DNA from 2 places in the Sediminicurvatus halobius genome. Region 2 is predicted to be linked to the other one. Evidence: predicted binding sites of a transcription regulator. Region 2 holds the regulator's gene; the other holds the start of a gene.

Region 1 (14,573 bases), 910 kb from region 2:
CATGGTCCACCCCTACCTGCGCCGGCGCGAGGGCCTGGAGCCGGTGGACTACCCGAGCGACGAGGTGCGCGGCGTGCTCGAGCGCACCCTGGGCGTGCCCATCTTCCAGGAGCAGGTAATGCAGCTCGCCGTGGTGGCGGCGGGCTTCAGCCCCGGCGAGGCGGACCAGCTGCGCCGGGCCATGGCCGCCTGGCGGCGCAAGGGCGGGCTCGGCCCCTTCCGTGAGCGGCTGCTCGCGGGCATGCGCGAGCGCGGCTACGAGGACGCCTTCGCCGAGCGCGTCTTCCAGCAGATCTGCGGCTTTGGCGAGTACGGCTTCCCGGAGTCCCACGCGGCGAGCTTCGCGCTGCTGGTCTACGTCTCGGCGTGGCTCAAGTGTCATCACCCCGAGGTGTTCGCCTGCGCACTGATCAACAGCCAGCCCATGGGCTTCTACGCCCCGGCCCAGATCATCCGGGACGCCCGCGCCCACGGCGTCGAGGTGCGCCCGGTGGACGTCACCGCCAGCGACTGGGACTGCACGCTGGAGCCCGGCGAGACGCTGACGCTGCGCCTCGGCCTGCGGCTCGTGAAGGGCCTCGGTGCCGAGGCGGCGCAGCGCGTGGTGGACACCCGCGACCAGAGCGGTCCGTTCGCCAGTGTCCAGGACCTCGCCCGTCGCGCCGGGCTCGATCGCCGGGACCTGCGGGCGCTGGCCGACGCCGGCGCGCTGGCGAGCCTCGCCGGCCACCGCCGCCAGGCCTGGTGGCAGGTGCTCGGCGTGGACGACGCCGGCCCGCTGCTGGCGCAGGCCCCCAGCCAGGAGCCGGCTGCCCGGCTGCCGGCACCGAGTGAGGGCGAGGACCTGGTGCACGACTACCAGAGCCTCGGCCTCTCCCTCGGGCGGCACCCCGTCGCCCTGCTCCGCGACACCCTGCGCCGGCGCGGCTACCGCAGCGCCGCCGAGCTGCAGGCGGTGGGGCACCGCCGCATCGCCCGTACCGCGGGGCTCGTCATCACCCGCCAGCGCCCCGGCTCCGCCGGCGGCGTGACCTTCATCACCCTGGAGGACGAGACCGGCGTGGTGAACGTGGTGGTCTGGAAGGATCTCTCGGAGCGCCGGCGCCCCATCGTGGTCGGCGCGCGGCTGATGGGCGTAACCGGCGTCTGGGAGCGCCGCGGCGAGGTCACCCACCTCATCGCCGGCCGGGTCGAGGACCACAGCGCCCTGCTCGGCCGCCTGGTCACCCGCAGCCGGGACTTCCAGTAGGTCGTGCACCGCCGCCAGGCGGTGTGCGACGTCTCGGGCGTTGGCTGGGCACCGAACCGAGTACCTGCCTCACCCACGCCCCGCGACGTCATCGGAAAGTATCGGCCGTGCCGAGTGCGATCCGGGGCGGGAGCGCCCGGGACACGCCGTGAATCCGTCCCTGGAGGCTCCACTGCGACATCCCTGTCGCAGAGGGTCCCGGGCGCTCCCGCCCCGGATCGCACGGCAGCCGTGGGTGTCCGCCGCCGCGGCGATACAGGCTAGCCGCGTGGCCGCGGCCCGCTGTCAATGCGACCTTCTTTGGTTAACCGTTGTGTCCGTTGTGTCGTTGTGTTTCATCGACAGCCCGAAGACGTCGCACACCGCCTGGCGGCGGTGCACGACCTACGCGGATTCGGAGCTCGCCGCGTGGATCTCGAAGCGGCAGACTTCGGCGCCGTGGGCGGCACAGGCGGTTTCCCGGACCGTGGCCTGCGGGTGGACCAGGCCGCGGAAGAGCTGCCGGAAGGCGGCGGCATGCCACACGCAGCCGCTGGCGGGCTCGCCCGGTGCGGCCGCCAGCGGGTTGGCCGTCACCGCCAGGATGGCGGGCCGGCCCGGCCGGGCGGTGAGCCGCCCGGAGCCGACGAAGGTCCAGGCGTGGGCCCGGATCGCGGCGATCAGGGCGCGGGCCGCCAGCGGCCGCGGCAGCGCCCGGATCAGGCACCGGGCCGGGGCGGGGATGCGGTGGGCCAGGACGTAGTCCCCGGTGCGACGGCCCGCGTCGGCGAGCACCGCCCGTGCCAGCGCCGGCGGCAGCTGCGTGCGCAGGGTTCGATGCAGGGCCGCGACCTGGCGCTCATCGAGCATGACCGCAGGCGGCTCCGCCAGCCAGTCCCCCGCGCCGGCGGCGGCGAAGAGCGCCGGCGTGCGCGCCGCGAGCCCGGCCGCCGCCAGTGCCGGGACGAGCTGCAGCACCGCGTTCGGCCCGACGCGCCCCGGCCCGGCGGTGGCCTGTGCGAGGTCCGGCAGCGCGCTCGCGGACACGACGCCCGGCCGCCGCTCAGTGGGTTTCCGCCGGGGCGCCTCCGGCGAGCTCGCCCGCCGGCTGCACACGAACGCCGCCCGGCCCCTCGCTGAGCTCCGCGCCCGCGGCGGCCCGCGCCTCCGCCTTCTGCGCCAGCACCTGGGCCCTGACCGCCGCGCGGCGCTCGCGGGCCTTGCGCTTGCGATCGGCGAGGGCCTCCCAGTCCGCGAGCTTCGCCGAGGCCTTGGCCCGCTCGGCGTCGAAGTGGAAGTTGACCTTCTTCTTCGACTGCGGCCCCCAGTAGCCCACCTTGCCGAGGTCGTAGAACGTGCGCTGGACGCCGGCCTTGAGAAAGGCCTTGAGGCAGCCGAGCAGGTAGCGGCGGCGGAACCCCGTGCCCCGCCATGGGTAGTGGAACAGGGCCTTGCGCATGTAGAAGCGGCGGTAGTTGTGCATCACCCGGTCGAGCAGCGTTGCCCGGTCCATGGCCGCCGGCTTCATGATCGGGGTGACGAAGTTGTATTTCTCGAAGTCGAACACCTCCACCTGGTCCGAGCGCTCCTGGGAGAGCGTGTTGAACGGCCAGGGCGTGTACATCGCCCAGTTGGCGAGGTCCGGATCCCAGTCCCGCGCGAAGCGGTAGGTCTCCTCCAGCGTCTCCTCGGTCTCGTTCTCCAGACCGACGATGAACTGGGCCTCGGTGAAGATGTCCGCCTCGCGCAGCAGGCGGATCGCCTCCCGGTTCTCTTCGATGCGCGTCTCCTTGTTGAAGAGATCCAGGCGCATCTGCGCCGCCGCCTCGGTGCCGAGGGAGACATGCACCAGCCCCGCCCGGCGCCAGAGCGGCAGCAGCTCCCTGTCGCGCTGGATATCGGTGACCCGGGTATTGATGCCCCACTTGACCCGCTCCGGCAGGCCGCGGGCGATCAGCTCCTCGCAGAACTGCGTGAACTTCTTCCGGTGGATGGTGGGCTCCTCGTCGGCGAGGATGAAGAAGCCCACGCCGTGCTCCTCCACGAGCCGCTCGATCTCGTCCACCACCCGCACCGGGTCACGCACGCGGTAGTCGCGCCAGAACTTCCACTGGGAGCAGAAGGAGCAGGTGAAGGGGCAGCCCCGGGCCATGTTCGGAATGGCGACCCGGGTGCCGAGAGGCACGTAGGTATAGCGCTCCCAGGAGAGCAGCGACCAGTCAGGGGTCAACGCGTCCAGGTCCTTGACCGTGGGCGCCGGCGGGGTCGCCACCACCCGCGACTCGTCGCCCTCGTCTTCCGTGTAGGCGATGCCGCGGATGGTGGACCGGGCCTCCGGCCAGAAGCCGGCATCCACGGTGCGCACCAGCGAGAGCATCACCTCCTCGCCCTCGCCGCGCACGATGACGTCGATCCAGGGCGCTTCGGTGAGCACCTGCTCGTACATGAATGTCGCATGCACGCCGCCCAGCACGGTGACCGCCTGCGGGTGCAGCTCACGGGCGATCTCCAGGACGCGCTCCGCGCGATAGATCGAGGGCGTGATCGCGGTGGCGCCGACGATGTCCGGCTGCTCCGCCGCGAGCCGTTCCCGAAGCGCCTCGTCGGAGAGGTCCTCGGTCATCGCGTCGATGAAGCGGATATCGTCGTAGCCGTCGGCCTTCAGCGCGCCGCCCAGGTAGGCGACCCATGCCGGTGGCCAGTTGCCCGCGATCTCCGCGCCGCCCGAGTGATAGTTCGGATGGATGAGCACGATCCGCATGGGCGTTCTCCGCCGGAAGTGTCATGTTAAGCTGACACCACCGGCGTCATTTTTACTTGACGCAGATCAATGGGAGGTGCCGACGGATGCCAGGGCGACAGCCACCGAAGGCGCAGCGCGTAGGCCCGGCGCAGGCTCCGGTATTCGCCGGAGTGCCACGGTGACGGCGAGCCACCACGGCCTGCGCATCATCGTTGCCGGCGCCACCGGCTATATCGGCCGCCATGTGGCGCGCGAGCTCATCGGTCGCGGCCATCGCGTGGTGAGCCTGGCGCGGGCGACGCGGCAACCCCTGCCGCCGGAGCTCGCGGGCTCGGAGGTCCGGACTGCCGAGGTCTGCGACTCGGCCTCTCTCGCCCGCGAAGGCTTCGCCGGTGAGCCCGTGGACGCGGTGGTCTCCTGCATCGCCTCGCGCAGCGGCGGCATCACCGACGCCTGGCGGGTGGACTACGCGGCCAACCGCAAACTGCTGGCGGCGGCACGGGCCGCCGGAGTCCGCCAGTTCCTGCTGCTCTCGGCGATCTGCGTGCAGAAGCCCCGGCTCGCCTTCCAGCATGCCAAGCTCGCCTTCGAGCAGGCGCTGCAGGCCTCGGAGCTGAACTGGACGATCGTCCGGCCCACCGCCTTCTACAAGTCGCTGGCCGGGCAGGTACCGCGCGTCCGGGCCGGCAAGCCGTATCTGCTCTTCGGCGACGGCGGCACCGCCTGCCGGCCCATCAGCGAGCGCGATCTCGCCGCGTTCATGGCGGACTGCCTGGAGAATCCCTCGCGCCAGCGCCGCATCCTGCCCATCGGCGGCCCGGACCCGGCGCTGACGGCCCGCGAACGCGGCGAGCTGCTCTTCGAGCTCACCGGGCGCAGACCGCGCTTCCGACGGATACCCATCCGCCTGCTGGACACCCTCATCCCGACCCTGGATGCCCTTGCCTGCGCCGCCCCGCGCCTAAGCGACAAGGCCGAGTTCGCCCGCATCGCCCGCTACTACGCAACCGAGGACATGCTCTGGCTCGACCCGGCCACCGGCCGTTACGACGCCGCGGCCACGCCGGCCACCGGCCGCGACACCCTGAGCGACTTCTACCGCCGCGTCCTGCGCGAGGGCATGGCTGGCCAGGAGCTCGGGGAACAGGGGATCTTCTGACGCGCCCTGGCCAGGGACGAGGGTGGCCCGGCCGCTGCACCCACCGCGTCACGGCTGTGGGCGTGGATCGGTGCGATATGCGGGCGACGCCTGCGCGGGACGTCACCCCGACACGGCGGCCGCCAGCGGGTACACGATCTCCATGCGCAGGCCCGCAGCGTCTTGCTCCGGCTCCGCCGGCAGCGTAGCCAGCGCGCCTCGGCTCGCCCAGGGGGCGAGCGCGCAGACCATGGCATCGAGCAGATCGTCGGCCATGGCGCCGGCGCGCCGCAGCACCGCCCGCTCCCCCTCGAAGAACGCCGGCGCGTCGGGGGCGTGGCGCGCCAGCACGGCGAGACGCTCCCTGCGCCCGGCGCTGCGCCGCTTCGGGTGGCGCATGGGCGCGCCGTCATTCAGCGCCTGGAACAGAACTTCCGGATGCGCCTCCCGCAGCAGACGCTGCCGTTCGGGATCGGCGCGCAGCCAGCCGTCCACCTCACGGATCTTGCGGGCGATATTCCAGGCCTGCCGGCTCAGTCCGCGGCCGGTGAGCCGACGGCTGCGCGCGTTGGCGGCGGCCCAGTTGCCCTCCTCGAGGCAGGCCCTGACCGGCGGAGTGAACACGCTTGCCGCCCGCGGCGCCCGGAGCAGGCGGCGGGCCTCGCGGTCGCAGTCCCGCCCGGCGCTGCCGTCCTCGCGCAGACCGATGGGAATATCGATGAGGATCAGCGCCCCGGCGCCCGCCCATGCCCGCAACGCCACCACGTCCGGGCAGACCCGGGACCGCAGGTCGCCCGCCGTCGTCACGCCGACCGCGACCCATCCGCCGGGACAGCCATCGGCGCCCACCCACGCCACGCCCGCTTCGTTCCCCGCCTCCCGGCTCATCGGCCGGCTGCCTCCGCTGCCATCATGGCGGCTGCCTGCGGCCGACGCGTGCGCCGCCCGCCTCTCAGGCTCCCCGCACGGTCCTCCAGCCGCGAGTCCCGGCCGGTCGGCACGGGGCCCGCATCCACGGGACCGGAGGCTCGGCGCAGGACCCCCGGACGCGGTACCTTACGGGGATATTCTCTGGAGGGATGGGGCATGCTGCGACAACCGTACCTGCTGTTTCTGGGCGACGCACCTGACCTGCTCGCCGCCAAGGTGGCCAAGGGCATCCGCGACTGGCGCCCGGACGCCGCCGTCGGCCAGCTGCGCCTGCCCGGCTGCAAGCCGGACATGGGCCTGCCGGATATGACCGTCGCCGAGGCCGCCGACGCCGGGGCCAAGACCCTGGTGGTGGGCGTCGCCAACCGCGGGGGCGTCATCTCGCGGCAGTGGATCGCCGTGCTGAAGGAGGCGCTCGCTGCCGGCATGGACCTGGCGGCCGGGCTGCACAATCATCTCCACGACGAGCCGGAGCTGGTGGAGGCCGCGCAGAAGGCGGGCCGGCAGCTCTTCGACGTCCGCGTGCCGCAGCACGACTACCCCATCGCCGACGGCAGCAGACGCAGCGGCAGGCGCTGCCTGACAGTGGGCACGGACTGCTCCGTCGGCAAGATGTACGCGAGCATGGCCATCGAGCGCGAGATGCACGAGCGTGGCCTGAACGCCACCTTCCGTGCCACCGGCCAGACCGGCATCCTCATCACCGGCGGCGGCGTACCCCTGGATGCCGTGGTGGCGGACTTCATGGCCGGCGCCGTGGAATGGCTGACGCCCGACAATGACGCGGACCACTGGGACATCATCGAGGGCCAGGGCAGCCTCTTCCATCCCTCCTACTCCGGCGTGACCCTCGCGCTGATCCATGGCGGCCAGCCGGACGCGCTGGTGCTGTGCCACGAACCGGAACGCCCGCACATGCGCGGTCTGCCCCACTACACCCTGCCCGGGCTGACCGACGTGCTGAGCCTGGCCGAGCGCTGCGCTCACATCGTCAACCCGGCCGCGCGTACGGTGGGTGTGGCGCTCAACACCAGCGCCCTGGACGAGCGGGCCGCCCGGGCCTGGATCGAGCGCGCCAGGGAGGAGACCGGGCTGCCCGCCACGGACCCCATCCGCTACGGTGCCGGACCCCTGGTGGACGCCCTGGAGTCGCTGTGAGCCGGCGCCGCCTCGAGGTCCACGCCGAGCGCTTTCCGCTGCGCGCGGCGTTCACCATCTCCCGCGGGTCGCGCACGGTGCAGGAAGTGGTGCGCGTGGCGATCCACGAGCATGGCCACACCGGTCAGGGCGAGTGCGTGCCCTACGCCCACTACGGCGAGACCGTGGCCGGCGTGGTCGCGACCCTGGAGGGGCTGCGGGAGGCGGTAGCCGAGGGCCTCGACCGCGACGCCCTGGCGGGGACGCTGGCCGCCGGCGCGGCGCGCAACGCCCTCGACTGCGCGCTCTGGGACCTGGCGGCGAAGCAGTCCGGCCGGCGCGTCTGGGAGCTGGCAGGGCTCGCGGCGCCGGAGCCGGTGATCACCGCCTATACCCTCTCCCTGGATACGCCGGCGGCCATGGCCGCCAGCGCCGCTGCCAACGCGGCGCGCCCCCTGCTCAAGATCAAGCTCGGCGGCGGCGACGAGGACATCGAGCGCATCCACGCGGTGCGCGACGGCGCCCCGGAGGCGCGGCTCATCGTCGATGCCAACGAGGGCTGGGACGCCGCCGCCTACGAGCGCCTCGCCCCCGAGCTTGCCCGCGCCGGCGTGGCCATGATCGAGCAGCCGCTGCCGGCGGCGGACGACGCTGCCCTTGCCGAGCTGCCGCGGCCGGTGCCCCTCTGCGCGGACGAGAGCTGCCACGATCGCACCTCGCTGGCCCGGATACGCGGGCGCTACGATCTGGTCAATATCAAGCTCGACAAGGCGGGCGGCTTGACCGAGGCACTCGCGCTGCGCGAGGCCGCGCGCGCCGATGGCCTCGGCATCATGGTCGGCTGCATGCTCGCGACCTCGCTGGCGATGGCGCCGGCGGTGCTGCTCGCCCAGGGGGCTGCCTACACCGATCTGGACGGCCCGCTGCTGCTGGCGGCGGACCGCGAACCCGGGCTGCGCTACGACGCCCGGGGCGTCCATCCACCGGAATCCACGTTATGGGGCTAGAGCCGATGAGCCGAACGGTCTACGTCAACGGGCAGTATCTCCCCGAAACCGAGGCAACCCTGTCGATCTTCGACCGCGGGATCCTCTTCGCCGACGCCGTGTATGAGGTGACCGCGGTGCTCGACGGCGGCCTGGTGGACTTCGACGCGCACATGCGCCGTCTCGCCCGCAGCCTCGGCGAGCTCGACATTCCCGCGCCCTGCAGCGACGAGACCCTGCTGGAGATCCACCGCGAGCTCCTCCGGCGCAACGGCCTGCGGGAGGGCCTGATCTACCTGCAGGTCTCCCGCGGCGCCGCCGAGCGGGACTTCCTCATGCCCGATGAGCCGACCCCATCGCTGGTGCTGTTCACCCAGGAGAAGGCGCTTCTGGAGAGCCCCACTGCGAAGCGCGGCATCCGGGTAATCACCGTCCCCGATCAGCGCTGGCGACGCTGCGACATCAAGACCACCCAGCTGCTCTACCCCTCCATGGCAAAGACCGAGGCCGTTCGCCACGGTGCCGACGACGCCTGGATGGTGCACGAGGGCACGGTCACGGAAGGCACCTCCAACAACGCGTACATCGTGGAGCCGGACGGGACGGTCGTGACCCGCCAGCTCTCCGAGGCCATCCTCCATGGCATCACCCGCAGCGCCGTGCTCGCCTACGCCAGGGAAGCCGGCGTCCCGATCCGCGAGCGCGCGTTCACCGTTGCCGAGGCCAAGCAGGCCGCCGAGGCCTTCATCACCAGCGCCACCAGCCTGGTGACCCCCGTGATCAACATCGACGGCCACGACATCGGCGGCGGCACGCCCGGCCCGGTGGTGCGGCGGATACGGGAGCTCTACATCGAGGAGAGCCGCCGGCGTCTGCTCGCCGCGGATCACCGTTCGCGGTAATACAGCCGCATCGCCACCGGCGCGAAGAGGGCGGTCAGCACCGCCGAGGCGCCCAGCACCCAGGCCACATCCACGAGCGCCACGCCGCCATGCATCAATCCCCGCGAGGCGTTGGTGAGATGGGTCACGGGGTTCGCCGCCACCACGGCCTGCAGCCAGTCCGGCATGGTCGCCGGGTCCACGAAGATGTTGCTGATAAAGGTCAGCGGGAAGATCACCAGGAAGCTGGTGGTCATGACCGACTCCGCCGTGGGGACCAGAAAGCCCACGATAATCCATAGCCAGGACATCGCCGAGGCAAACACCATCAGCAGCAGGACCGCCAGCAGCACGCCCCCGACGCCGGCCTCCGGCCGGAAGCCGAGCAGAAGCCCCACCACGACCACCACCATCGCCGCCAGGGAATAGCGGGCGAGGTCCCCCAGCAGCGCGCCTACCACCGGCGCGGGCTGCCAGATGGGCAGCGAGCGGAAGCGGTCGAACAGGCCGTGCTGGACGTCCGTGTTGAGGCCGACTCCGGTGTAGACGGTCAGGAACAGCACCGTCTGCACCACGATGCCCGGCAGCAGGAACTGCAGGTAGGCCCCGGTCGAGCCCGCCAGCGCGCCACCGAAGAGGAAGGTGAACAGCACCGTCATCATGATGGGAAGGACCATGACGTCGAAGAGCTGGAACGGCACGTGCTTGATCTTCAGTGCCGCCCGCCAGCCGAGGGTCAGCACGGCCGACAGCGCGCCCGGCGGGGCGGCAGCCCGTTCCGCAATTCCGGCAGACGGCAGTCCGGGGCGGCTCATGCCACCACCTCCGCGGGCGCTGCGGCCTCGCCAGTGGCCCCCTGCTCGGCGCCATGGCCGGTAAGGGCGAAGAAGACGTCATCCAGGCTCGGCTGCACCAGGGCGAACTCCCGCACCGCGAGGCCCCTCGCGGCGAGCGCCGCGAGGGCCTCCGCCACCCGCGCCTCCCGGGCGACCCGGACGGATAACATGCCGGGTTCGGGGCCGTCGTGCACTTCGTCCTGCATCACCTCACGGAGCAGTGCCGAGGCCTCGGCGAGCCGCGCCGGATCCGCCACCTGCACGTGCAGCGCGCGGCTACCCACGGAGGCCTTGAGCTCGCGGCCCGACCCCTGGGCGATCACGCGGCCGTCGTCGATCACGGCCATGCGCTGCGCGAGGCGGTCCGCCTCCTCGAGATACTGGGTCGTGAGCAGCACCGTGGTGCCCTCTGCCGCGATGCCGCGCACCAGCTCCCAGACCTGGCTGCGGCTGCGCGGATCGAGACCGGTGGTGGGCTCATCCAGGAACAGCAGCTCCGGTCGCTTCGCCAGGCTCGCAGCGATATCCAGGCGCCGGCGCATGCCGCCGGAAAAGCTGCGTACCTGCCGGCCGCCCACGTCCGCCAGACCGAAGGCCACCAGCAGCTCCCGGGCCCGCGCGCGGGCGGCGCGCCAGCCGAAGCCGAGCAGCCGCGCCACGAGCACCAGGTTCTCCCGGGCCGTCAGGTCCTCGTCCAGGGAGGCGAACTGCCCCGTCAGGCTGACCTGCGCCCGCACCCGGGCGGCCTCCTGCACCACGTCGTGCCCGAGCACCCGCGCCGTACCGCCGGTGGGCCGCAGCAGCGTCGCCAGCACGCGGATGGTGGTGGTCTTGCCGGCGCCGTTCGGGCCGAGCAGGCCGAACACCGTGCCGCGCTCGACCCGCAGATCGATACCCCGCAGCGCCTCAGTCTCCCGGAAGCGCTTCTGGAGCGCCATCGTCTCTATCGCTGGTGTGGTTGTCATCCGCCTGCCCAATCTCTGCGCCGCCGCCCGATCTCCTGGCCCTGCGTGCCTTCAACGGTCCCTGCGCCGATGGCGTAGCTTCTCCGCTCCCCGCCGCGGCATCAATAGGCGGCGGCTGCTGCTGATGGGCGAACCGGCTGCCGTACGTCGGGAGTAACGGAACCTTCCGACTGGACGACTTAACCTCTTGTGCCTCGCCGGTGAGGGGCGGCCGGCAGACCGATCCGTTGTCCGAAACGAATTCGGTGTGAGCCATGCCGCGAGCAGTTCGATTTCTGGTCCACGAAGGCGCCCATCTCTGGGAGATCTCCAGTGCCCTGGAGGTGCTGAGCCACGCCGAGCTCGCCCGCCCGGGGAGCTACCAGTGGGAGCTGGTCGGGGTGCAGGACGGCATGGTGCCCACGGATCTCGGAGTCGAGCTGCGCGTGCACCGACCGGACCCGGGGCGCCTCACCACCCTCTTCATCGCCGGCTGCCCGGACTTCGTCACCACCCAGCCCCAGGCGCTCTGCGAGCTGGCCGTCACCCTGGCGGCGCGGGCGCGGCGAACGGTTGCGCTCTGCTCGGGGAACTTCGTCGCCGCCCGCGCCGGATTGCTTGCCGGCGCCCGGGCGACGGTGCACTGGAAGCAGCTCGAGGCCTTCCGCAGCCAGTTTCCGGAGGTGGAGATCGTGCCCGGTCGGCTGTATCTGGACCAGGGGCCGGTCTGGTCCTGCGCCGGCGACGTCTCCGCGCTGCACGTCACCCTCGCCCTCGTGGAGGCGGACTTCGGCCCGTCGCTGGCCTCCCGCGTGGCGCGGGACATGCTCATCTACACGCGGCGCGATGGCATGAGCCCGCAGATCTCCACGCTGCTGAACACTTCAACCAGCAGCAACCGCATGCGCCGCGTGGTGGGATTCATCCGCGAGCACCTGCGTGAGCCGCTGCCGGTGGAGCGGCTTGCGGAGGTCGCCCTGCTCTCACCGCGCCAGTTCACCCGCGCCTTCAAGAACGAGACGGGCATCACCCCGGCACGCTTCATCGAGCGCGTGCGGGTCGAGGAGGCGCGCCCGATGGTGGAGAACACCCGCCTGAGCCTGGGCGCCATCGCGAGAGAGGTCGGCTTCGCCTGCGAGGACCGGATGCGCGAGGCGTTCCTGCGCGTTCTTGGCCGCAAACCCACGGAGCTGCGTGACGGCCGCCGCACGGGCCCGATCGCTGCCTGAGGCCTGGCCGCCTCGCGGGCCTGTCGCCCGGCGCCGACAGGGCCCCGATCATGACGCTTTTCCGTGGTGATTCGACCTCAACCTTCCCGCGGCTCTTGCCTATCGTTCCCCCCGGATTGGCAGCCCGCCCGGCAGACGCCGGCGCGGTCCACTACAACCCGGAGGTCAAGAATGTTTACCGTGGAAAACCGTCAGCAGAGTCCGGCCGACGGTCCCCACCTCTGTCTGCGGCCCGCCTGCGGTGAAGACGTCGCGGCGCTCCGCGCCATGCATATCCTCAGCGTGCTGACGCTCTGCGCCAGGGACTACTCCGGCGTCCAGCTGGCGGCGTTCCTGAGCGACTTCGACACGACGGCACCCGATTGCCTCGAAGCTGGCCGACTCCTGGTCGCGACCCTGGACGGTGCGCTGGTCGGCAGCGGTGGCTGGCAGCCGACCGGGCAGATGCGCTGTACCAGGGAGGGCGTGCTACCCGAGGTGGAGATTCGCGCACTCTACGTGCATCCGGCGGCCGCGGGCCGCGGCGTCGGCGGGCGGATCTACGAGCACCTGGAGCAGGCCGCGGCGGCGGAAGGGCACGCCGGCAGCCTCGTGCTGCGCTCGACGCTCACCGCCGAGCGCTTCTACGCCCGGCGCGGTTTCCGGCGCATCGAGCGCACCGCGCTGCCGCTGCGCGAAGGCATCGCGTTTCCCGTCGTGCGGATGGCGAAGGCGCTTCACCTCCCGGCTTCCCTCGAGCCCATGGAAGGGCGGGCGGAGCAGCGCGCGCCGGAACCGATGCCGGAGGCCGGCTGATCGCGGCAACAGGGGCGTGTACCCCCCGCTGCGGGAGGATCAGTGCAATGAGCGCAACCAGCATCGACTACGATCCCGTCGCCGAGATCTACGATCTCTACGTCACGGCCGTCGATGACGTCCCGTTCTTCCTGCAGGAGGCGCAGGCGGCGGCCGGACCCGTGCTGGAGCTCACCGCCGGCACCGGTCGGCTGTCGCTGCCGCTGATCGAGGCCGGTGTGGCGCTGACCTGCGTCGACGTCTCGCCGCGGATGCTCGAGGTGCTCGACCGCAAGCTGCGGCAGCGTGGGCTGCGCGCCGAGCTGCGCTGCGCGGATATCTGTCAGCTCGAGCTGCCCGCGCGCTTCCGGCTTGCGCTGCTGCCGTTCCAGTCGTTCATGGAAATCACCGGCGAGGCACGCCAGCGCCAGGCACTCGCGGCCGTGCACCGCTGCCTTCTGCCCGGCGGGCGCTTCATCTGCACCCTGCACAACCCGGCGCTGCGCCGCCGCCAGGTCGACGGCACCCTGCGCCTGGTCGGCCGTTTTCCCCACCGGGAAGGCAGTCTCGTTGTCTCCGGCTTTGAGACCGGCGGCCAGCCCGTCGTCAACCGCCTGCAATTCTTCGAGTGCTTCGGCGCCGACGGCAGCCTGCGCTGGAAGCGCCTGCTACCGATGCGCTTCGAGCTGATCGAGCGCGAGCGCTTTGCCGCCATGGCCCGGGATGCCGGCTTCCGCGTGCGGGACGTCCACGGTCACTACGACCGCAGCCCCTTCGATCCGGCGCGCAGCCCGTTCATGATCTGGGTCCTGGAGAAGAAGGGCAGCGAGCGCGGCTCGCGGCGCCCCGCCATACCCCATCACACCGCTGTGGAGGACTGAGGCATGGATCCCACCGAACCGCTGCACGGCCGCTGCCTCTGCGGCGCCGTGCGCCTCGTGGCCACCCCGAAGAGCCACGAGGTGGACGTCTGCCACTGCAGCCTGTGCCGCACCTGGAGCGGCGGGCCGATGTTCGCCGTGGAATGCGCCGACGCCGTGGCGTTCGAAGGCGCCGAGCACATTGCCGTCTACCCCTCCTCGGACTGGGCCGAACGCGGCTTCTGCCGCCACTGCGGCACGCACCTCTTCTATCGGCTCCAGGCCGGTACCCACTACGCCCTGCCCGTCGGCCTGCTCGACGACCAGGACCGCTGGCAGCTCACCAGGCAGATCTTCATCGACGATAAGCCCGCCTTTTATTCGCTGGCGGAGGACACCACGAATCTGACCGCGGCGGAGGTGTTTGCGCTCTATTCCTCGGAGTGAGCGGTCATCAGCCCTTGACCGAACCGTCGACGCAGTCCGGGGCGCCGCAAAGGTACGGCGCCAGGGCGGCCTCGTCCCACTCGATCCCGGAACCGGGCCGATCGGGGACGAGGGCATGGCCGTCCTCGATGGCAAGCGGCTCGCGCAGGATGGGGTTCGCCCAGTCCACGTATTCGAGCCAGTGGCGCGTGGGCGAGGCGGCCAGGAGGTGGGCACTGACCTCGGGGAAGATATGGCTCGAGAGGGGCAGCCCTGCCGTGTCCGCCACCGCGGCGGCCCGCAGCCAGCCGGTAATGCCGCCGATCTTCATGACGTCCGGCATGCCCAGGTCGCAGTAGCCCGCGTCCAGGGCTGCCTGCATCTCCCGCGCGCCCCACCAGTTCTCTCCGGCCTGTATCGGGGTGGCAGCGGCGGCACGAATGCGTGCATAGCCGCGAAGG
Region 2 (14,573 bases):
CCGCGGTAGGCGGCCTCCTGGACGATCGCCTCCACCGTCTCCTGCGGGTAGACGGCGCCGCTCGGGTTGCTCGGCGAGTTGAGCACGATGGCGAAGGTGCGCATGCCGATGGCATCGATCACCTCCTGCGGGTCGATCTGGTGACCGTGCTCGGCGCGCGTCGGGATGATCTTCACCTCGCCGCCGTTCATGCGGATCAGCGGCGCATAGAGGACGAAGGTCGGATCGGTGACGATGAACTGCCGCCCGGGCGCGGCGGTGGCCGTCAGGGCCAGGTACATCGCCTCGGTCGCCCCGGTGGTGACGAGGAAGTTGTCTTCGGTGAGCGGGCGGTCGTAGCGCTCGCTGTAGTAGTCGCGCAGCGCCTCGAGCAGCTCCGGCAGGCCGGCGTCCATGGTGTAGCCGGTCTTGCCCTCCCGCAGGGCATCGATGTGGGCCTCGACGATGTGATCCGGCGTGGCGAAGTCCGGCTGGCCGATGGACAGATGGATGACGTCGTCCATGCCCGCCGCCGTGTTGATCATGCGGCGGATGCCGGGCATGGGGATCGCCTGCAGGGAGGGGCTGAACAGCGAGCCCGCCGCCTGATCGGACTGATCCATCTCCACCGGGTTCACCATGACCGTTACACCTCCAGCCGAACCGCAACATTCACCACCATTCCGGCGACGCTAGCGCCGGGGGCAGACCCGGTCAAGCACCGTGGAAACCCCGATCACGCGCGTGTTGACGGGCTCCAGAGGGGGTGGGTAACGTCCGCCGATATCCCGCCGCCGCCGGCGGCCTTCCGACCCACAGCACATAGGGGCCATAGCCATGCCCGAGGCACTACCCGTGGTGGCCGTGCTCACCGCCCCCGGTGAGGACCTGCCCCCTGGCATGGACGCCCTCGAGGGCGAGGCCGAGCTGCGCCATGCCACCGACGGCGCGAGCCTGCGCGCGGTGCTCCCCGGGACCCGGGTGCTGTGCGTGACCGACTTCCGCACCGACGCCCTGGGCGAGGCCTGGGACGCGGCGGACAGCCTCGAGTGGATCCACGCCACCAGCGCCGGGGTGGATGCCATCCTCACCCCCACCGTCCGCGCCAGCAATCTGCCGGTCACCAACGCCCGCGGCGTCTTCGACCGGCCCATCGCGGAGTTCGTGCTCGGCCACATCATCGCCTTCTGCAAGGACTTCCGCGGCAACCTCGAGCTGCAGCAGCGCCATGAATGGCGGCACCGGGATACCGAGCGGGTCGAGGGGCGGCGCGTGCTGGTGGTCGGCGCCGGCGCCATCGGCCGCCAGATCGCCCGCCTGTGCCGTGCCGTCGGACTCGAGGTGGACGGCATGGGCCGCAGCGCCCGCCCGGGGGACGAAGACTTCGGCGCCATCCACGCCCAGTCCGAGCTGCACCAGCGCCTGCCCGGCTACGATTTCGTGGTGGTGGCGGCGCCGCTGACGCCGGCCACCGAGGGACTGTTCGATGCCGCCGCCTTCGCCGCCATGGCCCCGGAGGCGCGCTTCATCAACATCGGCCGCGGCCCCATCGTGCGCACCGACGACCTGGTCGCCGCCCTGCGCGAGGGCCGCATCGCCGGGGCGGCGCTGGACGTGTTCGAGGAGGAGCCGCTGCCGTCCGACCATCCGCTCTGGGATCTGCCGAATACGCATCTCTCCGCGCACATGGCGGGCGATGTCATCGGCTGGCGGCGCAGCCTCTCGGAGCAGTTCATCGACAACTTCCGCCGCTGGCGGCGGGGCGATCCGCTGCGCAATCTGGTGGACAAGGAACAGGGCTTCGTGCCCTCGTCCTGAGGATCCGGCGCGGCCACTTCCCCGCCGCCTGCCGGGCGGCCACAGCCAAGCGAGAGAACGGTCATGATCGAATCCCCCCTGCTTCCGAGCCTCAGCGGCTACATCGACGGCGCCTGGTGCGAAGCCGACAGCGGCCAGCGCTTCGCCGTCAGCAACCCCGTGGACGGCGCGCATCTCGCGGACGTCGCGGCCATGGGGCCGGCCGAGACCCGGCGCGCCATCGCCGCCGCCGAGCAGGCCCTGACCCACCCGGCGAGCATCGCCCAGCGCCGCGAGTGGCTGCTGGCCGTCGACGCCGCCCTGCGCGCCCACCGCGAGGAGATCGGCCGCATCCTCTGCATGGAGCACGGCAAGCCCTGGAAGGAGGCCCAGGGCGAGGTGGACTATGCCGCCGGCTTCTTCCGCTACGCCGGCGAGCACGTCGAGGAGCTGGCCCCGCGCACCCTGGCCGAGCGCCCGAAGGACTGCACCTGGACGGTGCACTACCGTCCGGCCGGCGTCGCGGGGCTGATCACGCCCTGGAACTTCCCCATCGGCATGATCGCGAAGAAGCTCTCGGCGGCGCTGGCGGCCGACTGCGCCAGCGTGATCAAGCCCTCCTCCAAGACCCCGCTCACCATGATCGCGCTGTTCCACCTGCTGGAGCGCGAGGTGGGGCTGCCGGCGGGCAAGGTGAATCTGGTCACCGGCTCTGCCGGCCCCATCACCGATACCCTGTTCGAGGCCCCCTCCGTGCGGGTGATCAGCTTCACCGGCTCCACCGAGGTGGGCCGGGAGCTCATCAGCAAGGCCGCGCCCGGCATCAAGCGCCTGACCCTGGAGCTCGGCGGCAACGCCCCCTACATCGTGTTCGAGGACGCCGACCTCGAGCGGGCCGCCGATCAGCTCATCGGCAACAAGTTCCGCGGTGGCGGCCAGACCTGCGTCTGCGCCAACCGCATCTTCGTCCACGAGCGGGTCGCCCCTGCCTTCGCCGACAAGGTGGCGGAGCGGGTGCAGCGCATGCGGGTGGGCGACGGCCTCGAGCCGGACACGGACCTCGGCCCGCTAATCGACGAGAACGCCGTCGGCAAGGTCCGCCGCCATGTCGAAGACGCCCTGGAAAAGGGCGCGAAGCAGGTGGTCCAGGGGGATGTCTCCGGGCTCGCCGGCACCTTCTACCCGCCCACGGTGCTGCTCGACGTGCCGAGCGACGCCGCCTGCTACCGGGAGGAGACCTTCGGCCCGCTGGTGCCCATCATCACCTTCAGCAGCGATGACGAGGTGGTCGAGGCCGCGAACGATACCGACTTCGGACTCGCCTGCTACGTCTTCACCGCCGACCGCGAGCGCGGCCAGTCGGTGATCGCCCGGCTGCACTTCGGCCACGCGGCACTGAACAGCGGCACCGGTCCCACCCCGGAGGCCCCCTTCGGCGGCATGAAGCAGTCCGGCTACGGCCGTGAAGGCGGGCTCGAGGGCCTGTTCGAGTTCACCGAGGCGCAGACGGTGCCGGAGGGGTGAACGCCGCCGTGGGCGGCTAGTGACAAGGTGTGAGCTGCAAGTTGCGAGTTGCAGGTAAATCGTTGCCCGCGGCAGGCGCTCGTCGACGTTCCCGTTCTCCCCTCGCGGATCAGCCCCGGCGGCTTGAGGGCGGAGCGCAGTGGCCTCTCCCGGGACCGTAGGCGAGAGGGACCTCGCCTAGCCCGCCTATCTCACCGATTCGCGAAGCGAGGGCGTGGAGATGGCGGGCAGGACAAGGCGCGGGAGAGTCCGGGCGCGCAGGCGTACTCGACAGTACGTCGAGCACCCGGACCGAGCGCAACGCCGGACTGCCCGTCAGATCCGCGCCCGCAGCCGCGAATCGGTGAGATAGGCGGGCTAGGAGCCTACAGGGACGTGTTCACGGCGTGTCCCCGGGCGTTCCTGCCCCGCCTCGCGCCCGGCACGGCCGTTACAACGGCTCCGGAGCCGTGGGTTCCTGGCGCCGGGATTTCTGAAGCCCGTGGCTAATCAGGTGGCGCGTAGGCGGCGCGCCCTCGCGCCGAGTCTCCCGCCGGCACGGGCGCCGGGCGGTCAGCCCGTCGAGCTCTGGATCGGTGCCGCCCTGCTCCGCCCCGCGCGCAGTGAGCCCAGCGAGGCCGCCACGACGAACCCGGCCATGGCGAGCGCCAGGCCTGGCACGCTGAGGCCCACGTCAAGCAGCAGCCCGGCCAGCGCCGGCGCCACCGCCGTGCTCAGCACCATGCAGCCGTGGGCGAGGCCGCGGATGGCCCCGAGATGGGTCACGCCGTAGAGCTCCGGCCAGAGCGCCCCCATCAGCGTGCCCGCGGCGCCGACGCTGAGACCGGCGAGACCCAGATACAGCGGCGCGGCGAGCTGCCCGCCTCCCAGCGCCAGCACCAGCAGGGCCAGCGCCAGCGGCAGGAGATACACCGGCAGCAGGCGCACCGCACCCAGCCGGTCCACAAGCGGACCACTCAGCAGCAGCGCCAGCACATGGCTCACGGCAAACGCCGGGAATACCGCCGCCAGCCAGCCGAGCGTCCAGCCCTTGGCCTCGGCCACCGCCACCTGGTGGATGAACAGCGCGGTGATGACGAAGGGCGGCGCCAGCAGCGCCGGCAGCGCGGCGTAGAAGCGTGCATCCCGCAGAACCGCCCGTCGCCCCCAGTCGCCGGCGTTGCCCGTACCGGTGCCCTCGGCACGCGACCGGGGCACCGCCTCGCCGCGCAGCAGGGCCAGGGCGAGCGGCAGGCCAAGCAGCAGCAGCGCCGCGGCTATCGCCAGCCAGGCGCCACGCCAGCCGAGCCCCGCGATGAGCAGGACTGCCACGCTGGGCAGCACGGCCTCGGCCAGCGGCAGCCCGAGGGTCACCACGCTCACCGCCGTCCCCCGGCGCCGATCGAAGCGCCGCGCCACCGTGGTCTGCGCCACGTGCACCATCAGGCCCTGGCCGCACACCCGCAGCAGCAGCAGCGCGGGCAGCAGCACCCAGGCCGCCGGCGCACTGGCCAGCAGCACCGCCCCACCGGCGGCGCCCGCCAGAACCAGTGTCGTGAACAACGGCAGCGCGAGGCGATCCACGCCCCGGCCGAGAAAGATGAGCAACAGCCCGCTGATCAGCGTCGCCAGGGCGTAGACGCCGCCGAAGCCCGCGTTGGAGAGCCCGAACGCCGCCCGGATCTCGCCGCCGAACAGCGAGATGAAGAAGCTCTGGCCACTGCCCGAGAGCCCCACCAGCAGCACGCCGAAGGCGAGCAGCCGGACATGCGGCTGAAGATCAAGGACGAGGTTGCGAAAGCGACCGGGCATGGGCAGCTCACTGATCCTGAAGAAAATCATCTCCGCGTCTCAGAGCCGCAGGACGGGCCTGCGCGGGAGCGGTCTCCGCAGTCCCGGGCGCACGGGAACGCCGGCCGGAGCGGACGGTCCACGGGTAGTGTCCAGGGGGAGCCCATGCTGCACTGCGTCCATCATCCTGGCTACACCATTCCGCTGCCTCCGGGGCATCCCTTTCCGATGGAGAAGTTCCGGGTACTGCGAGAGCAGCTGTCCGGGCTGCCTGCGCACTGGCACGAGCCCGGCCCCGCGCGCGAGGAGGACCTTGCCCGGGTACACGCGCCGGCCTACCTGGAGGCCTTCCGGGAGGGCACCATCGACGAGCGTGCCCAGCGCCGCACGGGCTTTCGCTGGTCGCCGGCGCTCTACCGGCGCACCCTGCTGGAGACCGGGGGCACCGTGCTCACGGCGGCGCTGGCGCTGGAGCACGGGCTCGCCTGTAACACCGCCGGCGGCACCCACCACGCCTTCGCCGGTCACGGCAGCGGCTACTGCCTTATCAACGACCTCGCCGTGGCGGCCTGCTGGGCGCTCGCCGAGGGCGGCGCCCGGCGGGTGCTGATCGTGGACCTGGACGTCCACCAGGGAGACGGCACGGCGGTGCTGCTCGCCGACGAGCCGCGGGCGTTCACCTTCTCCATGCACTGCGCGGAGAATTTCCCTGCCCGCAAGCAGCGCAGCGACCGCGACCGCGCGCTGCGGCGGGGCACCGGCGACGAAGCCTATCTGGACGCCCTCGAGGCGGAGCTGCCGGCCCTGCTCGCCGACCCCGCACCGGACCTGGTGCTCTACGACGCCGGCGCCGACGTCCACGCCGACGACCGCCTCGGGCACCTGCGCCTGAGCGACGACGGCCTATCGCGGCGGGACGCCTGCGTGCTCGGCGCCTGCCGGCAGCGGGGCATCCCCGTGGCAGCGGTGATCGGCGGCGGCTACGACCGCGACATCCCCACCCTCGCGCGCCGCCACGCGCGTCTGCATCATGCCGCCGCGCAGGTGACGGGATGCGCGGTGGCGATGGTAAACTGACGGGGAAATATCGACTTGCGGACGGCGCCTGCAGGCGCCCGGAGTAGGCCATGCCCATGCAGAGCAACGAGCCCGTCACCTTTCTGCGCGACTGCGAGGCGGCGCTGATCCCCGCCGGGGATACGGGCACCATCCCCAAGGGCGCCGAGGGCATGATCACCCAGGCCCTCGGCGGCAGCTACACCGTCTACATCCAGGGCAACCTGTTCCGCATCGACGGCAAGGATGCCGACGCGATCGGCAAGGAGCCGGAGCCCACGCCGGAGCTGCCGGACGACGCCTCGGAGGAGGATGTCGAGCAGCTGGTCTGGGATCAGATGCGCCGCTGCTACGACCCAGAGATCCCGATCAACATCGTCGAGCTCGGGCTCGTCTACCGCTGCGACATCGGCAAGCGCGACGACGGCAGCCGCAAGGTATCCATCGACATGACCCTCACCGCCCCCGGTTGCGGCATGGGCGACATCCTCGCCTACGACGTGCGCGAGAAGGTGAAGCAGGTGCCGACGGTGGAGGAGGTCGAGGTGGAGATCGTCTTCGACCCGCCCTGGAGCTTCGAGATGATGTCCGACGCCGCCAAGCTGCAGACGGGAATGATGTAGCGGGTCCGTCTCGCGTCAGTAGCCGGTGTCCCGCTGGCCGACCGCCGCGGCGTCCTCCGGCGGCCGGCCGGCCAGCTCGTGCAGCGCCTCCACGTCGGTAAGCCGCACCTCGCGCCCCTCGGCGCTCAGCCAGCCTTGATCACGAAACCGCCGGAACAGCCGGCTCATGGTCTCCGGCGCCAGGCCCAGGTAGTTGCCGAGCTCGCTGCGGGCCATGGGCAGGCGGAAGCGCGTGGCGGACAGCCCGCGCCGGGCGAAGCGGTCGGAGAGGCTCAGCAGCAGGATGGCGAGGCGCTCCTCCGCCGTGCGCCGCGCCATGGCGAACAGCATCTCCTGATCGGAGAAGATCTCCCGGCTCATCAGCCGCAGCAGCTGGCGCTGCAGCCCGGGGATCTCGCTCGCCAGATCCTCCAGCCGCTCGAAGGGCAGCTCGCAGACGCTGGTGGTCTCCAGGGCCTCGGCGCTGCAGGGATGGCGCCAGGTGTTGATGGCATCCAGCCCCACCAGCTCCCCAGGCAGATGGAACCCGGTGACCTGCTCCTCGCCGCCCGACGAGACGGTGTAGGTCTTCAGCGCCCCGGAGCGCACCGCATAGATGGCGTGGAAGTCGTCGCCCTCGCGGTAGAGGTGGTCGTTGCGCTGCAGGGGGCGGCGCCGCTGGACGATATCATCCAGCAGGGCCACGTCGCTCTGGCTGAGGCTCACCGGGAGGCACAGCTGCACGAGGCTGCAGTTGGTACATGCGCTGCGCAGGCTGGAGACGCGGAAATCGCTCACATCGGCGCTGGTCATGGATCATCCCTGCCCTTGTATGCCGCTGCGCCGGCGCCGCGCGGTGGTACCCGGGAGGCGCCGGCAATCCCCCCATGATAGTGCCCACGTCGCTCCGGGGCCATGACAAGTCTCGGCGGCGCTGCCGCCGGCCCGGTCCGAAACGCGAGCCCGCATATCTCACCGATTCGCGCAGCGAGGGCGTGGAGATGGCGGGCAGGAGATGGGCAGCGCGGAGCCCTTCCCGAGGGAGAGTCCGGGCGCGCAGGCGTACTCGACAGTACGTCGAGCACCCGGGCCGAGCGCAACGCAGGACTGGCCGCCAGATCCGCGCCCGCAGCCGTGAATCGGTGAGATGTGCGGGCTAGCCGGCAAGCCACGCGAAGGACTGCACCACCATCCACGCCCCGGCGCCGGCGAGCACGTCATCGAGCATGATGCCGATACCGCCGCCGAGGCGCCGGTCAACCCAGCTGATGGGCCACGGCTTGGCCATGTCGAGAATCCGGAAGGCCACGAACGCCACCGGCAGCGGCCACCAGCCGGGCGGCAGGGCGATGCAGGCGAGCCAGATGCCGGTGAACTCGTCCCAGACGATGGCCGGGTGGTCGTGCACGCCGGCGGCCCGCGCCGCGGCGCCGCAGAGCCAGCAACCGAACGCGAAGGCTGCGACCACCACGAGCACCTGCACCGGCACCGGCAGCCAGAGCAGCAGCGGAACCGCCGGCAGCGCCGCCAGCGTGCCCGTGGTGCCCGGCAGACGCGGCGAGAGGCCGCTGCCGAAGCCGGTGGCGAGCAGCTGCACCGGTTCACGCAGGCGAAAGACACTCATGCCCCGCCCCCGAAATGCTGGTAGCCGCCGCCGGCGAGCTCCCGGCCCCGGGCGTCGCGCACCCGCAGGCCAGCGCCTTCGGTCACCCGCCCGATGGGCGTCAGCGGCAGGGACTGCGCTGCGGCGAGGCTGCCCAGCGCCGAATCCGCCGCCGCCGGGGCCGTGAAGCAGAGCTCGTAGTCATCGCCACCGTTGAGTGCAAGATCCACGGCGGCACGGTCTCCCGCCCAGGCGCGCAGCCGGCGGGACAGCGGCAGCCAGTCGGCGCGCAGCTCGATGCCGACGCCGCTCGCAGCGGCGATGTGCCCGGCATCCGCTGCCACGCCGTCGGAGACATCGATGGCGGCGGAGGCCACGCCGGCCAGCGCCTGGCCCAGCGCCACCCGCGGTGTCGGCCGGTGCAGGCGGCGCAGCAGCCGCGCCCAGCGCCTGTCCTCGCCGGCCCCGGACTGCCAGGCGGCGAGCCCCGCCGCCGCCTCACCTGGCCGGCCGGAGAGCCAGACCCGGTCGCCGGGCCGGGCCCCGTCCCGGCGCAGGGCCGGGCCGGCCAGACATCCGATCACCTGCACGCTGACCGTGAGCGGCCCGCGGGTAACATCGCCGCCCACCAGGGCCACGCCGTGGGCCGTGGCCAGCGCCCCGAAGCCGGCGGCGAAGCCCTCGAGCCAGGGCTCGTCGACCTTCGGCAGCGTGAGCGCCAGCAGCGCCCACTGCGGCGTCGCGCCCATGGCGGCGAGGTCGCTGAGGTTTACCGCCAGCGCCTTGTGCCCGACGTCCGCCGCCGCCGCGTCCGCCGGAAAGTGAACGTCTGCGACCAGCGTGTCGAGGGCGAGTGCCTGGGGACGCCCCGGCGCCGGCCGCACCAGCGCGGCGTCGTCACCGACCCCCAGCAGCACGTCCTCGCGGGCTGCCCCGACGTGGACGAGGTAGCGGGCGATGAGGGCAAACTCGGAGAGCGCCACGCGGCGCCTCAGCGACGACGGCGACCGAGCTCGGCGGCGCGCAGAGGCTGGTCGCGCCCGACGCGGTCCAGCACGCCGTTGATGTAGCGGTGGCTCTGCTCGGCACCAAAGGACTTGGCGAGCTCCACCGCCTCGTCGATCACCACCCGGTAGGGCACCTCCATGCGCGCCATGAGCTCATAGGTGCCAAGGCGCAGGATCGCCTTCTCCACCGGATCCAGGGTCGCCGCCGGACGGTCCAGGTAGCGGTCGTAGGCGGCATCCAGCTCCTCCACCCGGGCGATGACCTCGTGCAGCAGCTCCGTGAAGTAGTCCAGCTCCATGCGCCCGAGCCGGTACTCCTCGAGGAACTGGCGCTCGATGGCGCCGGCCTCGTGGCCGGTGAGCTCCCACTGATAGAGGGCCTGCAGCGCACGCCGGCGGGCGCGGGTGCGGCGGCGGTGGGCATGGGGCCCGGACGGGATATCGGCCACAGGCAGGCTCACAGCTGACGCAGCAGGCTGATCATCTCGAGCGCCGTCAGCGCCGCCTCCGCGCCCTTGTTGCCGGCCTTGGTCCCGGCGCGCTCGATGGCCTGCTCGATGCTGTCGGTGGTCAGCACGCCGAAGGCCACCGGCACTCCGCTCTGCATCGACAACTGCCCGATGCCCTTGGCGCACTCGCCGGCAACGTAGTCGAAGTGCGGGGTCCCGCCCCGGATCACGCAGCCGAGCGCCACCACCGCGTCGTACTCCCCGGAGGCCGCCAGCCGCTGCACCACCAGCGGCAGCTCCCAGGCCCCCGGTACCCGCACCAGCGTCAGCGCGTCATCCGCCACCCCATGCCGCACCAGCACATCCCGCGCCCCGGCCACCAGCTGCTCGACGATGAAGCTGTTGAAGCGCGTGGCGGCAAGCGCGACTTTGGCGTCCTGAGTGGTGAAAGTGCCTTCGATGATCTGCATTGTCCGTTAACTTCTGATGAGGAGTGGCAAGTTGCAAGTTTCAAGTTGCAAGCGAGAATACGGGGCCGGCAGCAGCGCCCGCTCGGCCGGCACGTCAGCGAGTTACCTGCGAAGACTCGCTGCGAGGCCTGCGATTATACGGCTCACTTCCGTGCTTCGCAGGATTAGCGGTTCCACCGAAGGCCCCGGGAGATACCCAAGATCCTGCATAAGCCGCAGCTGTGCGCGTAATTCGCCTGCTGAACCCCTCGCCACCCCGAGGAAGTAGCCAAACTCCGCTGGCGAAAAACGCTCAAAACCCTCCGCTACATTGCTGACCACGGACACCGCACTCCGTCGCGCCTGACGACAGAGATCGAAATCCTGACGCAAACACGGCTTCGTGGTCCGGTAGACGTCTACGGCCAACCTATGACCTTTCTGCCAGGCCACTAGCTCCTCAAAACCACGAATCCCTGCCATCGCACCCCCTCCTTGGGGTTACTCAAGTTGTCCGCTTGCGACCGACTCCTTCCCACTTGCAACTTGCCGCTTGCAACTTGCACCTACGTTCAGTCGGCAGCAGCCGACTGAACGTAGTCGACCACCTCCATCCCAAACCCCGACAGCGCGTGCATGCGCTTCGGGGCGGAGAGCACGCGCATGCGGCGGATGCCGAGGTCGGTGAGGATCTGGGCGCCGACGCCGTAGGTGCGGAGGTCCTGGCTGTCCTGGCTGGGGGTGCGTGGCTCGGGGGTCAGCTCGCCGTGGCGGGCCAGGGCCTGGAACTCGCGCATGCGGGCGAGGACCTCGCTGCGGTCGTCCACGCGGCGGAGCATGACCACGGCGGCGGGGGTCTCGCCGCAGCCGGCGATCTCCGCCAGGGCCTCGCGCAGGGACCAGCCCTGGTCCGGAGCCTGGGCGGCGAAGAGGTCGGAGAGGGTGTTCTCGACCTGCACCCGCACCAGCGTGGGCGAGTCCGGCTGCGGCCGGCCCTTGATCAGGGCGAAGTGCAGCGCGCCGTCGACGGTGTCCTGATAGGCGTAGAGATGGAAGCGGCCGTACTCGGTGGGCAGCTCGCAGTCCGCCACCCGCTCCACGGTGCGCTCGTTGCGGACCCGGTAGGCGATAAGGTCCGCCACTGTGCCGATCTTCAGGCCGTGCTCGCGGGCGAAGGTCATGAGATCGTCCCGCCGCGCCATGGTGCCGTCCTCGTTGAGCACCTCGACGATCACCGCCGCGGGCTCGAAGCCGGCGAGGCGGGCTAGGTCGCAGCCGGCCTCGGTGTGCCCGGCACGGGTAAGCACGCCGCCGGGCTGCGCCATGAGCGGGAAGACGTGGCCGGGCTGGACCAGGTCCTCGGGCCGCGCGTGGGGGGCGACCGCGGCCTGCACGGTACGCGCCCGGTCGGCGGCGGAGATGCCGGTGGTCACCCCCCGGGCGGCCTCGATGGAGAGCGTGAACTTGGTGCCGTGGGCGTCCTCGGAGTCGTTGACCATCAGCGGCAGGCGCAGCTGCTCGCAGCGCTCGCGGGTGAGCGTCAGGCAGATCAGCCCGCGCCCGTAGCGCGCCATGAAGTTGATATCCTCAGGCCGCACCATGGACGCGGCCATGACCAGGTCGCCCTCGTTCTCCCGGTCCTCGTCATCCAGGATCACCGCCATGCGCCCCTGGCGCAGGTCCTCGATGATCTCCTCGATACTGTTGAAGGCCATGCCTTGGTCTCCGGTCAGTCGCGTTTCGCAGCTGTGCGTTCAACACAACGACACAACGGGCACAACGATTCACAACGGGTAAAGGTCTGCATCAAAACGTTGTGCTCCATTGTGTCGTTGTGTTTCAGTCCCCCGCCGTATCGGAGCCCTCGAAACCGGCGCGGCGGAGGAGGTCGCGGGTGACGCCGGTGGCGTCCGGGTCGGCGGCGCGGTCGCCGAGCATCAGGCGCTCCAGATAGCGTGCGATGAGGTCCACCTCCAGGTTCACCGGCTGCCCCGGGCCGTAGTCGCCGAGGGTCGTCACCGTCGCGGTGTGGGGCACGATGTTGACGTCGAACTCCGCGCCGTTCACGCCGTTCACGGTGAGGCTGACGCCGTCCACGCAGATCGACCCCTTCTCGGCGATGTAGCGGGCGAGCCGCGCCGGCGCGCGGAATCGCCAGCGCTCGGAACGCCCGTCCGGCTCCCGGGCCCGCACCTCGCCGACGCCGTCCACATGCCCGCTCACCAGGTGCCCGCCGAGGGGGGTGGCGAGCGTCAGCGCCGTCTCCAGATTGACCCGGTCGCCCTGGCCGAGGCGGCCCAGAGTGGTGCGCTCCAGGGTTTCCACCGAGACGTCGGCGGCGAAGTGCGGCGGGGCGACGGTGACCGCGGTAAGGCAGACACCGTTCACGGCGATGCTGTCCCCGATGCGCACGGCACCGAGGTCAAGCCCCTCCGCGGCGATGGTGAGGCGGCAGTCGCCGCCGGTACGCTCGCTCGCGGCCAGGCGACCCGCTGCCTGGACGATACCGGTGAACACTCAGCCCTCCTCCGCCGGGCGCAGCCGAGCGATCAGGCGCAGATCCTCCCCCACCCGGCGCTGGTCGGTAACGGTCAGCGCCAGGCGCTGACTCATCTGCTCGAGACCCGCCAGCGCCAGCAGCGGCCGCCCCTCGTGGCCCATGAGATGGGGCGCGAGATAGATGATGAGCTCGTCGACCAGGCCCGCCTGCAGGAGTGCACCGGAGAGCGTCGGTCCCGCCTCCACCAGCACCTCGTTCACCTCGTCGGCGGCCAGGGCCCGCAGCGCCGCCGTCAGCTCGACGCGGCCGTCGTCACCCGCGGCCACCTGCTGCAGATGCGCGCCGGCACGGACCAGGGCCTGCTCCCGAGGCGGCATTTCGCCCACATGCAGCAGCGTGACGCCGCCATCGTCCCGCAACAGGCGAGCCTCCGTGGGCGTACGCAGATGCGAGTCCAGCACCACCCGCCGGGGCGCCAGGAACGGGCCGTCCACATCGCGGGCGGTAAGCCGGGGATCGTCGGCGATCACGGTGTCGACGCCGGTGACGATGGCGCCGCTCGCCGCCCGCCAGCGGTGGACGTCACGCCGCGCCGCGGCACTAGTGATCCAGCGGCTCTCGCCCGAGGCCATGGCGGTGCGGCCGTCGAGGCTCGCGGCCACCTTGCACCTTACCCAGGGCAGGCCGCCGCGCATGCGGCGCATGAAGCCGGCGTTCAGGGCCTCGGCGGCCTCGGCCATGAGCCCGCCGGCGACGGCGACCCCGGCCTCCCGCAGGCGCTCGACGCCCCGGCCGCCCACCCGCGGATTCGGGTCTCCGGCGCCGATCACCACGCGGGCTACCCCGGCCTCGATCAGCGCATCGGCGCAGGGCGGCGTACGCCCGTAATGGCTGCAGGGCTCGAGGGTGACGTAGGCGGTGGCACCGCGGGCGGCGGCCCCCGCCGCCTCCAGCGCCAGCACCTCGGCGTGGGGGCCGCCGGCACGCTCATGCCAGCCCTCGCCGACGGCCTCGCCGTCGCGCACCAGCACGCAGCCTACCCGCGGGTTGGGGTCGCAGGTCCAGCGGCCACGCTCGGCCAGCCGCAGCGCCCGGGCCATCCAGGCGTGATCCTGCGCGCTGAAGCCGCTCACGGGGTGTCGTCGCCGTCGTCCGGCAGCAGGCCGATCTGGCGGCGGCGGGCCTCCGCGTCCGGCATGCGCTCCAGGCCGTCGATCACCTCGCGGAAGGCGCTCACGTCCTCGAAGCTGCGGTAGACCGAGGCGAAACGCACATAGGCCACCTGGTCCAGGTCCCGCAGCTCCTCCATCACCCACTCGCCGATATCGCTCGCCGCCACCTCGCGCTCGCCGGCGGCGCGGATCCGCTGGCGGATGCGGCTGATGGCCGCCTCCACCGCCTCCGTGGCCACCGGTCGCTTCTCCAGCGCCCGCAGCAGGCCGGTCCGCAGCTTGCCGTCGTCGAACAGCACGCGGGTGCCGTCGCGCTTGATGACCCGCGGCATCACCAGCTCCGCGGACTCGTAGGTGGTGAAGCGCACCCCGCAGCCTGCGCACTCCCGCCGCCGGCGCACCTGTTCGCCCTCGCCGGCGAGGCGGGAGTCGATGACCCGGGTGTCCTGGGCCTGGCAGAAGGGGCAACGCATGCCGGCTCCGCGGGGCCTCAGGCCGCCTCGTAGACCGGGAAGCGGTGGCAGATGGCCAGCACCTTGTCCCGCACCGCGCTGATCACGGCCTCGTTCTCCGGCTCGTCGAGCACATCGCAGATCCAGTTGGCGAGCTCGCGGCTCTCCGCCTCGCCGAAGCCGCGGGTGGTGATCGCCGGCGTGCCGATGCGC

The links. The regulator FNR, encoded in region 2, switches genes on or off when oxygen is low (the NO sensors DNR and NnrR bind a similar motif). The targets are predictions, from matches to a motif close to TTGATNTANATCAA.
Region 1: bchE (magnesium-protoporphyrin IX monomethyl ester anaerobic oxidative cyclase) is a predicted target of FNR. The motif match lies at 4,046-4,059, and genes of this name have one in related genera.

Annotation. Positions count from the first base shown of each region.
Region 1 covers NZ_CP086615.1:2,194,672-2,209,244, reverse strand. The annotation lists gene LMH63_RS10050 (error-prone DNA polymerase) at 1-1,249, shown strand, start outside; gene bchJ (bacteriochlorophyll 4-vinyl reductase) at 1,634-2,275, opposite strand; gene bchE (magnesium-protoporphyrin IX monomethyl ester anaerobic oxidative cyclase) at 2,292-3,989, opposite strand; gene LMH63_RS10035 (NAD(P)H-binding protein) at 4,150-5,130, shown strand; gene LMH63_RS10030 (DUF429 domain-containing protein) at 5,233-5,997, opposite strand; gene dgcN (N-acetyltransferase DgcN) at 6,196-7,197, shown strand; gene dgcA (N-acetyl-D-Glu racemase DgcA) at 7,194-8,183, shown strand; gene LMH63_RS10015 (D-amino-acid transaminase) at 8,189-9,064, shown strand; gene LMH63_RS10010 (ABC transporter permease) at 9,049-9,858, opposite strand; gene LMH63_RS10005 (ATP-binding cassette domain-containing protein) at 9,855-10,817, opposite strand; gene LMH63_RS10000 (GlxA family transcriptional regulator) at 11,099-12,052, shown strand; gene LMH63_RS09995 (GNAT family N-acetyltransferase) at 12,224-12,847, shown strand; gene LMH63_RS09990 (class I SAM-dependent methyltransferase) at 12,895-13,707, shown strand; gene LMH63_RS09985 (GFA family protein) at 13,711-14,133, shown strand; gene LMH63_RS09980 (enolase C-terminal domain-like protein) at 14,141-14,573, opposite strand, start outside.
Region 2 covers NZ_CP086615.1:3,104,755-3,119,327, forward strand. The annotation lists gene LMH63_RS14565 (pyridoxal phosphate-dependent aminotransferase) at 1-620, opposite strand, end outside; gene LMH63_RS14570 (D-2-hydroxyacid dehydrogenase) at 817-1,797, shown strand; gene LMH63_RS14575 (NAD-dependent succinate-semialdehyde dehydrogenase) at 1,861-3,300, shown strand; gene LMH63_RS14580 (MFS transporter) at 3,853-5,121, opposite strand; gene LMH63_RS14585 (histone deacetylase family protein) at 5,236-6,147, shown strand; gene sufT (putative Fe-S cluster assembly protein SufT) at 6,198-6,749, shown strand; gene fnr (fumarate/nitrate reduction transcriptional regulator Fnr) at 6,765-7,541, opposite strand; gene LMH63_RS14600 (phosphatidylglycerophosphatase A family protein) at 7,885-8,352, opposite strand; gene thiL (thiamine-phosphate kinase) at 8,349-9,314, opposite strand; gene nusB (transcription antitermination factor NusB) at 9,323-9,787, opposite strand; gene ribH (6,7-dimethyl-8-ribityllumazine synthase) at 9,796-10,257, opposite strand; gene LMH63_RS19550 (four helix bundle protein) at 10,360-10,719, opposite strand; gene ribBA (bifunctional 3,4-dihydroxy-2-butanone-4-phosphate synthase/GTP cyclohydrolase II) at 10,809-11,951, opposite strand; gene LMH63_RS14625 (riboflavin synthase) at 12,076-12,753, opposite strand; gene ribD (bifunctional diaminohydroxyphosphoribosylaminopyrimidine deaminase/5-amino-6-(5-phosphoribosylamino)uracil reductase RibD) at 12,754-13,836, opposite strand; gene nrdR (transcriptional regulator NrdR) at 13,866-14,381, opposite strand; gene glyA (serine hydroxymethyltransferase) at 14,399-14,573, opposite strand, start outside.